Linked DNA regions of Azospirillum sp. TSH100. The protein of the gene in region 1 interacts with the protein of each later gene in a pairwise test. Links are inferred from orthologs where the notes say so. Each region holds a gene or a part of one and is shown in the gene's direction. Other genes may lie near its edges. The genes, in order: E6C72_RS21020 and ileS.

Evidence for each region.
Region 2: the proteins of E6C72_RS21020 (region 1) and ileS interact in binary tests that used the Escherichia coli proteins (3 or more experiments, as listed by UniProt). The link is inferred for Azospirillum sp. TSH100 from one-to-one orthologs.

Annotation. Positions count from the first base shown.
Region 1 is NZ_CP039636.1:774,642-780,510, reverse strand. The notes cover bases 1,862-4,855. They hold E6C72_RS21020 (HyaD/HybD family hydrogenase maturation endopeptidase), read left to right. Parts: upstream 1,862-2,983; coding sequence 2,984-3,727; downstream 3,728-4,855. Other genes in these bases: E6C72_RS21005 (hydrogenase expression/formation protein), read left to right, coding at 4,475-4,855; E6C72_RS21010 (hydrogenase), read left to right, coding at 4,062-4,478; E6C72_RS21015 (HypC/HybG/HupF family hydrogenase formation chaperone), read left to right, coding at 3,743-4,054; E6C72_RS21025 (nickel-dependent hydrogenase large subunit), read left to right, coding at 1,862-2,605. Also shown: E6C72_RS21035 (sensor histidine kinase), read left to right, coding at 1-130; E6C72_RS21030 (HupU protein), read left to right, coding at 127-1,137; more of E6C72_RS21025, read left to right, coding at 1,142-1,861; more of E6C72_RS21005, read left to right, coding at 4,856-5,344; [NiFe]-hydrogenase assembly chaperone HybE, read left to right, coding at 5,341-5,869.
Region 2 is NZ_CP039634.1:1,572,924-1,579,181, reverse strand. Bases 1,817-5,199 are described here. They hold ileS (isoleucine--tRNA ligase), read left to right. Parts: upstream 1,817-2,155; coding sequence 2,156-4,999; downstream 5,000-5,199. Other genes in these bases: lspA (signal peptidase II), read left to right, coding at 5,147-5,199. In the rest of the region: E6C72_RS07540 (tetratricopeptide repeat protein), read right to left, coding at 1-50; E6C72_RS07535 (hypothetical protein), read right to left, coding at 82-804; E6C72_RS07530 (glycosyltransferase family 10 domain-containing protein), read right to left, coding at 823-1,800; more of lspA, read left to right, coding at 5,200-5,650; E6C72_RS07515 (DUF3035 domain-containing protein), read left to right, coding at 5,757-6,258. UniProt on the Escherichia coli protein: Catalyzes the attachment of isoleucine to tRNA(Ile). As IleRS can inadvertently accommodate and process structurally similar amino acids such as valine, to avoid such errors it has two additional distinct tRNA(Ile)-dependent editing activities.

The DNA of each region.
Region 1 (5,869 bases):
TCTGTCGATCAGCTACCAGCTGGTGCGCGACCATGGCGGTTCGCTGGTGGCGGCCAACCACCCCGAGGGCGGCGCACAATTCACCCTGACCCTGCCGGCCGCCGGACAGCGCGAAGGAGCCACACGATGAGAGCGCGCTCCCTGTCGGTGCTGTGGCTGCAATCAGGCGGCTGCGGCGGCTGCACCATGTCGCTGCTCTGCGCCGAATCCCCCGACCTGATGACGCTGCTGGAGACCGCCGGCATCCGCCTGCTCTGGCACCCCAGCCTGTCGGAGGAAACGGGAGCGGAGGCTGTGGAGCTGTTCGAGCGCATCCTGTCGGGAGCGGAACCGCTGGACGTGCTGTGCGTGGAAGGATCCCTGCTGCGCGGACCGAACGGCACCGGGCGCTTCCATGTGTTGGCGGGAACCGGACGGGCGACCATCGACTGGGCGCGCGATCTGGCCGCCGTCGCCGACACCGTTATGGCGGTCGGCACCTGTGCGGCCTTCGGCGGTATCACCGCAGGAGGCGAGAACATTGCCGACGCCTGTGGTCTTCAATTTGAAGGCACCCGGCGTGGCGGCGCCTTGGGCACGGAATTCCGTGCACGCGGCGGCCTGCCGGTCATCAATGTCGCCGGTTGCCCGACCCATCCCAATTGGGTAACCGAAACGTTGATGCTGCTGGCAGAGGATGCACTGTCCGCCGAAGACTTGGATGTCTACCAGCGTCCGCGTTTCTACGCCGACCATCTGGTCCACCATGGCTGTCCGCGCAACGAGTATTACGAGTACAAGGCCAGTGCGGAAAAGCCGTCGGATCTCGGCTGCCTGATGGAGCATATGGGGTGTCTCGGCACCCAGGCGCATGCGGACTGCAACACCCGCCTGTGGAACGGAGAGGGGTCCTGCACCCGCGGCGGCTATGCCTGCATCAACTGCACCGCTCCGGGATTCGAGGAGCCTGGACACCCGTTCCAGCAGACGCCGAAATTCGCCGGCATCCCCATCGGCCTGCCCACCGACATGCCGAAGGCGTGGTTCGTCGCCCTGGCCTCTCTCGCCAAGGCGGCGACGCCGGAGAGGGTGCGCCGCAATGCCGCCGCCGACCGCATCGTCGTCGCCCCCACCGTCCGCCCCAACCGGAAAGGCTGACCCGGTGAGCGAGGAGCCCAAACGCCGCCTGATCGTCGGCCCATTCAACCGCGTGGAAGGCGACCTTGAGGTCCGGCTTGAGATATCCGGCACAAGTGTCTCTGCTGCCTACGTAAACTCGCCGCTGTTCCGTGGGTTCGAGCGCATTCTGGAGGGCCGCGACCCAATGGACGCGCTGGTGGTGGCACCGCGCATCTGTGGCATATGCTCCGTCTCGCAGAGCCATGCGGCGGCGCTGGCTCTTGCCGGCGTCATGGGGCTGGAGGTGCCGCACAATGGGCTGCTTGCCAGCAACCTGATGGCGGCGACCGAGAATGTCGCCGACCATCTGACCCATTTCCATCTGTTCTTCATGCCCGACTTCGCCCGGCCCGCCTATGAAGGACGGCCCTGGTTCGAGCGGGCGGAGACAAGGTTCAAGGCGGCCCAGGGCAATGCCGTGTGCAGAGCCACTGAGACCAGGGCAGAGCTTTTCCATGTTCTGGGCATCCTGGGCGGCAAGTGGCCACACACGCTGACGCTCCAGCCCGGCGGCGTCACCCGGGCGGTGGATGTGCGCGACCGGGTGCGCCTGCTCGCCACAATCCGCAGCTTCCGCCGTTTCCTAGAAGAGAGCCTGTTCGGCGCGCCGCTGGAGCGGGTGCTGGCGCTCGCCGCGCTGGAGGATCTGGAGCGTTGGCGCGTTTCAGGTCCTACCGGCGACTTCCGCCTGTTCCTGGAGATCGCCGAGGATCTGGACCTCGCGCATCTCGGCCGCGCCTATGGCCGCTTCCTCAGCCACGGTGCCTATGCCGGCCTGGAGGGCGGACATCTCTACCGGCGCGGTGCATTCGCCGAAGGGCAGGACGCGCCTTTCGACCCGACACAGGTGGCGGAACATCACCGTTTCAGTCGCATGGCCGGGCAGGACCGCCCGCATCCGCCATTCGCCGGATCAACCGTACCGGATGGGATGGACGAGACGGGCTACAGCTGGTGCAAGGCGCCCCGGCTGGCCGGTCTGCCTTATGAGACCGGAGCCATTGCCCGGCAACTGGTGGACGGCCATCCGCTGATCCGGGCGCTGGTGGCCCGGGATGGCGGATCGGTGCACAGCCGTGTGGTGGCCCGCCTTTTGGAATTGGCCCGCACCACCGACGCAATGGAAGGCTGGCTGCGTGCCATCGACCCGGCCGCTCCCTGGTGCGTGGCGGCGGGGATGCCGGACAACGCCCAGGCGGTCGGATTGACGGAAGCGGCGCGGGGAGCGCTGGGACACTGGCTGCGGGTGGAGCGGGGACGGATCGCCGGTTACCAGATCATAGCCCCAACGACCTGGAATTTCTCACCACGCGATATCGACGGGGTGCCAGGCCCCGTGGAGCAGGCTCTGGTCGGCGCACCGGTTCGGGAGGGAGAGCGCACACCGCTGTCGGTGCAGCACATCGTGCGTTCTTTCGATCCATGTATGGTCTGCACTGTTCACTAAGCGAGATTTATCAATTACCTACAGAAAAAACGAGAAGTATTGTCTGAGAAAAATTCTCAGGACGCGATGAACGCTGCGTACGACATAACGCCGACAAACATCAGCAGGGAAACCATGCGTGCCATTTGAACCTCCGGTGGGCGGGGGATTGTTCCGCCCTGTTGGAGGAGATCTAATCCTGTGGAGGGTCGGGATAAACGCACGGATCCTGATTTCACCGTTCGATGCACGCGAACAATCGCTGTTGTGCCCCGAGCGGCAACCTTTCAGCCAAGCTGGCAACCAAGTTGCCACTTGCCACGTATGCTGCAATGTTGATGTCCACAATCGCTGCCACATCGAGCGATAGGTGCAGAAACTTACAGTCCAATCAATGACATGACCGAACCGCAGATCCTGGCATGGAGCTTGTATGAACAATGGTTCAGCGGCGGGACGCCGCAGCATGGGACAAAAAGCCGGGGCACGGGAATGGAGTTGGCGGAGAACCAAGGCGGTAATGAAGCGGCGCGAATCCTGGTGTTGGGCATTGGAAACATCCTGTGGGCCGACGAGGGCTTCGGCGTCCGCACGGTGGAACGTCTGGCCGCCGATTGGCGCTTTCCCGACACCGTCACCCTGATGGATGGCGGGACCCAAGGCCTGTATCTGCTGCCTCATCTGGAAAGCGCCGACGCGCTGATCGTCGTCGATGCCATCGACTATGGCCTGCCGCCCGGCACCCGCCGGGTCTTCCATGGTGACGACGTTCCAGCCTTCCTGGGCGCCAAGAAGATGAGCCTCCACCAGACGGGTTTTCAGGAAGTATTGGCGAGCGCCATGTTCATCGGCCGCTGCCCGCAAAAGCTGATCCTGGTCGGCGTCCAGCCTGAATGCCTGGAGGATTACGGCGGCGGCTTGACCGACACCGTTGCCGCCCAGGTCTCTCCGACCATCGAGGTCATCCTTACCCTTCTGCGCGACGAGTTCGGCATCGAGGGCACGCGACGTGATGCCGCCTCCGACATCGCCGCCCCTGCCATCGCCCGCGACGCTTATGAGGGCGGACGGCCGAGCGCCCAAGATGCATGTCGCATCGGCGATGCCCGCATTCTGGCGGTCTTGTCGGCCCCCGAGACTTGAGCGGAGCGCCCGACCATGTGCATTGGCATTCCCCTGCGCGTGACTGCGGTCGATGGCGTGGCCGGCCGGGCGGATGGCGGAACGGTCATCGATCTGTCGCTTGTCCCGGAGGCGGCACCCGGCGATTGGGTGCTCGGCTTCCTGGGAACTGCACGCCGTCTGCTGGCCCCGGACGAGGCCGCACAAATCCTCGACGCGCTGGCAGCGATGGCCGCGGCGCTGGATGGGGAACGGCTCGACGGCGCCTTCGCCGACTTGACCGGCCGCGAACCGACCCTTCCCCCCCACCTGGAGGCGGCCCGCGCCGCTGGCCTGACGGAGGCCTGACGCCACCATGACCGACCTCGCCCCCCAACCGACCAAGCCTCGGTTGTCCCTGCCGCCGCTGGTCGATCTGCTGACCGACAGTCATGGCTACCCGCGACTGGATCATGCCGACGACCGGCCGTGGCTGGACGATCCGGCGAAAAACTGGGTGGTCTTCCTGCCCGGCCATGGCAAGGGCAATGCGGAGACCGCCGACATCGCCGTCATCCTGCCGGAACTGGTTCGCGCGCTGCATCCGCGCCTGACCCCGGCGGTGGCCGGCGAGGCAGCGGAGCGGGCGATCCTGGCGCTGACCGGGATGATGAGCCTGCCGGCCCTGGTCTTCCTGCGCGGCGACCGGTTGCTGGGCAGCATCCCGCGCGTGCGCGACTGGGACGATTATCTGCAACGGATCGGCGAGATTTTGGAAGGCGGTGCGGCATGAGTTCCCTGTTCGGCATGACCCACCCGCCGGTCGGCTTCGGCCCCGGCAGCCAGCCCGATGCGAGCGAGGAAGGGCTGGAGTATCTGCCGATGCCCTCGGGCATGCGCGTTTACGAACCGCACCTGCCGGAGGTCGTGGACGCCGCCCGCGCCGCCGCCGCCCAGGCTGTGCTGACCCGTATCCACGAAGCACTGACCCGCTGGTCGGCCGGCGAGGAAATCCGCATTCCGGTCGACAGTCTCGACGCTCCCGTCCTGGCCCTGGTCGACGAGGCGCTGGGCGAAGGGGAGGTGGCGGTCAAGGTGGAACGGGCCGGCGATCGGCTGGAGATTCAGGAGGCATCTCTGGCTGGCGTCTGGCGCGTGCGGGCCTTCGGCGATGGCGGCACACGTGAAAGTCTGCTGGTCGGAGCCTTCCCCCGGGTGGCGCTGAACCGCGCCTTCACCGCCGCAGCAGCGGTCGTGACCGGCCCGGCGCCAGCGGGTTTGATGAACGGTCAGCCGATCCTGACGGAACTGCTGGACCGCAGCACCGCCTGGCGCCGCGGGGACGCATCCCACGCGGTTAATTTCAGCCTGCTGCCCCATACGCCCGAGGATCTGGCCTTCATCGAGCAGCGGTTGGGTGTAGGCGCCACCACCATCCTGTCGCGCGGCTATGGCAATTGCCGCGTCACCGCCACCGCGACGCCGAATGTCTGGTGGGTGCGCTACTACAATTCGGTCGACACGCTGATCCTCGATACGGTGGAGATCGTCGACGTGCCGGCGGTGGTTTGTGCCGCGGTGGAGGACATCGCCGACAGCGCCGAACGGCTGGCCGAGATCCTCGACGCCCTGGCAACCGATCTGGAGCGGGTGCGATGAGCGCCGCCTCCCGCTTCGAGGGCTCCTATCTCGGCGACGCCACGCGGATCGGTGCGGCAACGCGGATGGAGTGCAAGATCTGCTGGCATGTCTACGACCCGGCGGAAGGCTGCGAGCACTGGCAGGTGCCACCCGGCACCGGCTTTGCCGCCCTGCCCGGCCATTGGCGCTGCCCGGTTTGCGACGGTGCCCGCGACCAGTTCATGGCGCTGGATGGCGACTCGGCAGTTGCCGAAACGCCCGTCCCGCCCGCTGTCGTCGTGGCGCCGGTGACAGGCCCCACCCTGCCGACCGAGGCCATTGCACGACTGGAGGCGGCCTTTCGCGAAATCCACACCGCGCAAATGCGCGGCATGCCGATCGTGAACGACGCTCTGGCGGTGAAGGCGGTCGGCTTCCGCCGCCATGGCGAGCGGTGGCTTGGGGCCCTGGTGACGCCCTGGTTCCTGAACCTCGTCCTGCTGCCCGGCGAAGGCGACGAGTGGTCGGACCTCGTGCCGGGCACGAAGGAGCTGATCGAGTTTC
Region 2 (6,258 bases), on another replicon or contig:
TGGAAATCGCCGCTGGTTTCGGCCGCCGCGGCGGCGGCGAATACGGTCATCGGCCGGGTCTTTCCTCTGCAATGGCCGCTCCTAATCGCGCCAGCGCGTGTGTTCCATGATGCGGGGAATGTCGGCCGGACGGCGGCCGTCCCCCCATTGCGAGATATCGGGGACCACCGTCACGCCGCGGCTGCGGCCGAGCAGGCTGAGAATGCTCTGGTCATGGCGGTGATCGCGGAAGTCCGGGTAGTTCGGCAGACCGCATTCATTGGGGGCGTCGGTGATCAGCCGGGCGTCCTGGGCATGACGCAGCCAATCCGCGACGAAGGCCATGCTTGCGGGCCCGCGTTCGCACACGACGAAGCTGGCGAGAATCTGGGGGGCATCGGCGAAGGCCGGCTGGTCCAGCCCCATGAAATGGAAACAGTCGCGCTTGGTCCAGACGCTGTTGCGGTGATGATCCTCCAAGCCGAACAACAGGATCGGCAGGTCGCGCCGCTGCCGGCACAGCTCGATCACCGGTTCGGCGCTGTGGACGAAATGGGCGCCGCTGTCGCTGTAGAAGAGAATGTCGCCGTCCTGCAGATGCTCACGCAGCAGCAGGTCGATGAAGTAGGGCTTCCACAGCCAATAGCCGGCGCCGCGGGGCTGGTTCAGGATGTGCGAATTGCGGGCGGCGAATGCGGCATCGATGTGCCGGCGCCCCATCAAGGCGACCCCGTCGAAGCCGCCGATCCCCAGGCCGGTCTTGCCGTTGTATTTCTGCGCCGTGGTGAAGGCCCCGTCGGCATAGTTCAGCAGCACGCGTTTCATCGTTCGTTCTCCCGCCGCTCAAAGACGGCTTTCGATCCATTCGGCCAGACGGAAGGCATCGAAGTAGAAATCCTCCGTGCCGAGGAAGGGTGCCGTGCTGCGATGGCGGCGATAGGTGTCGTAATCATCGTCGATCGCCAGGATGGCGTCGATGGCCTCCTCGTCCGAGGAATAGCGCGACACATCGATGAAGCTGCCGGCGGCAACATCCCGCAGGACGCCGGGATCTCCCCAGTAGAGCGGCACTGCGCCGGCCTGGAAGGCGTCGAGGATCTTCTCGGTCAGATAGCCGGGATGGCTGGCATTCTCGAAGGCGAAGGCGAAGCGGTAGCGCGAGAAGACCCGGATCTTCGGCAGCCAGCCCATCTTCACCACGCTGCCGGTGTTGTTCAGCAGCCAACCCACCGACTCCACATGGCGGCGGGCGCAGAGCATCCGAAAGAAATCGTTGCGGCGTTCGCAGTTGGGATTCTTGTAGAGGAAGGCGCAGAATTTCCGCCTGTCCGCCTCCTCCCGCGTCGGTGGCACCGGCGGCAGGACCGAATGGCAGAAATGCCGCGTCGCCCCTTCGCGCCGGTGGTCCCAGGCATGCATGACGTAGAGCGGCAGCCGGTAGTGCCGGGGATCGTCGATGCGGTCGAACGACACCGACATGTCGACGCCGTCGAGCGGTGGCCGCACATTCTCGCCGGTGAAGAACAGCGAACGGGCCGTCCGAGCCTCCCGGTGGCGGATACCGAACACCGACACGATGGCAAGGTCGCTGTCATTGTCGACGACGGACAGGTCGAAGCGGGCGGACAGGATCTCGACGAAGAAATTCGCCGCCGGATCGAATTCCGGCCAGAAATCGAAGAAGGCGATCTTCAGCCGCGGCTTGGCGCTGCGGCCCCCCCGATCCGGCCCATGCAAAAGAAAACGGTCGAGAACCGCCGGGTCCTTGTTAGCGGACGCAAGAAATTCGGCCAGGAAGTCGCTTGTCCGTCGATCGATCATACCCGGCGATGCCCTTATGCGTGCTTGCTGGCGTGCCTGCCACCTGTAACCGTCCCTGTCCCGGACCCTCCCGGTGGCGATACCGTAAATTTGCCACCTTCCCGAGGCCAGCGGTAATTTCGGACCCTGCCGTGCCTCCGGCCGGCGTGAGCCGTCCTTGACCGCACCGCACACGCAGCTAATATCCGGCGCCATGGATGTCTCGTTGCGGATCCCGATGATGATGCGTGTCCCGACGCATCGCGCGCGAATTACCGGCCCGGCTCTCTGAGGAGGGCCGGGATAGAGACCTGCTGTGTTCCGGGTGGCCTCCATGCCGCCGCCCGACGGTGATGCTTTCCCCCAGGGATCCGATATGACCCGCGATTACAAATCGACCGTCTTCCTGCCCCGCACCGACTTCCCCATGCGCGGCGGCCTGCCGACCAAGGAGCCCGAGCTGCTGAAGCGCTGGGCAGAGATGGACCTGTTCGGCAAGCTGCGCGCCGGCGCCAAGGGCCGCAAGAAGTTCGTGCTGCATGACGGCCCGCCCTATGCCAACGGCAACATCCATATTGGGCATGCCGTCAACAAGATCCTGAAGGACGTCATCGTCCGCTTCCGCCAGATGCAGGGTTTCGACGCCGACTATGTCCCCGGCTGGGACTGCCACGGCCTGCCCATCGAGTGGAAGATCGAGGAGAAGTACCGCAAGGCCGGCAAGAACAAGGATGACGTGCCGCTCATCCAGTTCCGCGCCGAATGCCGCCAGTTCGCCGAGGAGTGGGTCGGCATCCAGGCCGCCGAGTTCCGCCGTCTGGGCGTGGAGGGCGACTGGAAGCATCCCTACGCCACCATGACCTTCCCGGCCGAGGCGCAGATCGTCCGCGAGATCCACAAGTTCGCGCTGAACGGCGGCCTCTACAAGGGTTCCAAGCCGGTGATGTGGTCGGTGGTCGAGAAGACCGCGCTGGCCGATGCCGAGGTGGAATACCACGACCACACCTCGACCACCGTCTTCGCCCGCTTCCCCGTCTGGGGATCGTCGGCGCCGGAGGTGGACGAGGCCAACATCGTCATCTGGACGACCACCCCCTGGACCCTGCCGGGCAACCGCGCCATCGCCTATGGCGACGAGATCGAATACGCGACCTTCAAGGTCACGGCGGTCGCCGAGGGCAGCAAGGCGATGGTCGGCGAGCGCCTCGTGCTCGCCACCGCGCTGGCCGAGAGCGTGCTGAAGGAGACGGGCATCACCGAGTGGAAGCAGCTGCACCGCTTCCCCGGCTCGCGCCTCGCCGGCACCTATTGCCGTCATCCGCTGCACGGCAAGGGCTACGACTTCAAGGTGCCGCTGCTGGCCGGCGACTTCGTGACGACGGATGCCGGTTCGGGCTTCGTCCACATCGCCCCCGGCCATGGCGAGGACGACTTCCGCCTGGGTCAGGCCAACGGCATCGAGGTGCCGCAGACGGTGGGCGAGGACGGGCGCTATTACGCCCATGTGCCGCTGTTCGCCGGCCTCGCCGTCTACACCGACCAGGGCAAGACCGGCCCCGCCAACAAGGCCGTGCTGGAGGCGTTCGAGGAAGCCGGGTCGCTGCTGGCCAGCAACCGCATCAAGCACAGCTACCCGCACAGCTGGCGGTCGAAGGCGCCGCTGATCTTCCGCACCACGCCGCAGTGGTTCATCTCGATGGAGACGAACGACCTGCGCAAGGTGGCCTTGCAGGCGATCTCCGACACCCGCTGGATCCCGGGCCAGGGCGAGAACCGCATCCGCTCGATGATCGAGAGCCGGCCGGACTGGTGCATCAGCCGCCAGCGCGCCTGGGGCGTGCCGATCGCCCTGTTCGTCCGCAAGGCGACCGGCGAGATCCTGCGCGACGAGGCGGTGTTCGCCCGCATCGCCGACATCTTCCAGCAGGAAGGCGCCGACGCCTGGTTCGCCCGCGACCCGCAGGACTTCCTCGGCAACAGCTACTCCGCCGACGAGTTCGAGCAGGTCAAGGACATCGTCGACGTCTGGTTCGAGTCGGGCTCCTCGCACGCCTTCGTGCTGGAACAGCGGCTGGAGGAGTTGGCTTGGCCGGCCGACCTCTATCTTGAGGGCTCGGACCAGCATCGCGGCTGGTTCCACTCCTCGCTGCTGGAAAGCTGCGGCACCCGTGGACGGGCGCCCTACAACGCGGTGCTGACCCACGGCTTCGTGCTCGACGAGCAGGGCCGCAAGATGTCCAAGTCGCTGGGCAATGTCGTGGCCCCGCAGGAGGTCTGCGACCAGTATGGCGCCGACATCCTGCGCCTGTGGATCATCAACTCCGACTATTCGGAGGATCTCCGCATCGGCAAGGAGATCATCAAGACCCAGGCCGACCTGTATCGCCGCCTGCGCAACACGCTGCGTTACCTGCTGGGCGCGCTCGCCGACTACAGCCCGGCCGAGCGGATCGACGCCGCCGAGATGCCGGAGCTGGAGCGCTGGGTTCTGCACCGCCTGTCGGAGCTGGACACGCTGGTCCGCGAGAAGGTCGAGGCCTACGACTTCCACGCCCTGTTCGTGGCCCTGCACAACTTCTGTGCGGTGGAGCTGTCGGCCTTCTACTTCGACGTCCGCAAGGACAGCCTCTATTGCGATGCGGTCGATTCGGTGCGCCGCCGGTCGGTGCGGACGGTGATGGAGCATCTGTTCTCCACCCTGACCGCCTGGCTCGCCCCGATCCTCTGCTTCACCGCGGAAGAGGCGTGGCTGGCCCGGCCGGAAGGTCTGACGGCAGGGTCGGGCTGGACCGAGGAGAGCGTGCATCTGCGGGGCTTCCCCGAGGTTCCGGCCGATTGGCGCAACGACGCGCTCGCCGCGAAGTGGGAGACGGTTCGCACCGTCCGCCGCGTCGTCACCGGGGCGCTGGAGCTGGAGCGCGCCAACAAGACCATCGGGTCTTCGCTTCAGGCCGATCCGACCGTGTATGTGGATGCCGCGACCAAGGCCCTGCTGGCCGATGTCGATTTCCAGGATGTCTGCATCACCTCCGCCATCGAGGTGACGGATGCCGCGGCGCCGGAAGGGGCCTTCACCCTTCCCGACGTCCCCGGCATCGCCGTCGCTCCGGCTCTGGCCGAAGGCGAAAAGTGCGAGCGCTGCTGGAAGGTCCTGGAGGAGGTCGGCACGGTCCCCGACCATCCGACGCTCTGCATCCGCTGCTCCGACGCGGTGGCATGACGCCATACACCCAAACCGCGGCTCTATCCCCTCTCCCCCCGGGGAAAGGGTTAGGGTGAGGGGGGTCCGCCTGCCGGACGCCTCTCGCCGCGCATCCCCCTCACCCCGACCCTCTCCCCGGGGGGGAGAGGGAGGATCCCTCGCCCGATGAATGCCTTCGTCGCCAACCAATCCCGGTCCTACTGGCTGTTCGGGCTGATCGTCGCCGTCGTGGTGGTCGTGCTCGACCAGGGCAGCAAATGGTGGATCCTCGAACAGGTCATGCAGCCGGTGCCGCATGTCATCGAGGTGACGTCCTTCTTCAACCTCGTGCTGGTGTGGAATTTCGGCGTCAGCTTCGGCACCTTCGCCGGCGGTGGAGCGATGATGCCCTACATCCTCAGCGCGGTCGCCGCGGTGATCGCCGTCTGCCTGATCTCATGGCTGCGGCAGGCCGAACGGCGGCTGGTGGCTCTGGCGCTGGGCTTCATCATCGGCGGGGCGGTGGGCAACGTCGCCGACCGGCTGATGCATGGGGCGGTTGTCGACTTCCTCGATTTCCATGTCGCCGGTTGGCATTTCTGGGCCTTCAACGTGGCCGACAGCGGAATCAGCGTCGGCGTGGTGCTGCTGCTGATCGACGGACTGTTCGCGGGCCGCGAAAAGTCGTAAGAGTTCCGTCGCCGGTGGCGTTATAACCGCCGGCGAGCGCTGACCTCGCGGCCTCGACCTCCGGGCCGGGTCGCTACGACGTGACTGACGACGGGATCCTCCGAACGTGACCAGCATCTCCTCCGCCCTCTCCTTCCCCCGGACCCGGCTTCCTTTGGCGCGGCTGCCGCTCATCGGGCTGGCGCTTGCGGCGTTGACGCTCGCCGGCTGCTCGGATGTGCGCCGGTCCATCGGTCTCGACCGCCAGAGCCCCGACGAATTTTCCGTCGTTTCCCGCGCTCCGCTGACCCTGCCGCCCAGCATGCAGGATCTGCCGAAGCCCCGCCCCGGCGCCCCGCGCCCGCAGGACACCACCCCGACCCAGGCCGCAGCCGGCGCCGTCTTCGGCTCTGCCGCGCGTGGCGCCAAGACGGCCGGTTCGACGGCGGGCGAGAAGTCGCTGGTCGCCCAGGCCTCGTCCCGCGACGGCATCGACCCGAACATCCGCGCCAAGGTCGATCAGGAAACCACCCAGCTGATCGTCGCCGACAAGAGCTGGATCGATTCGCTGCTGTTCTGGCAGACGCAGGAGCCGCCCGTCTCCGTCGTCGATCCGGCCAAGGAGCAGC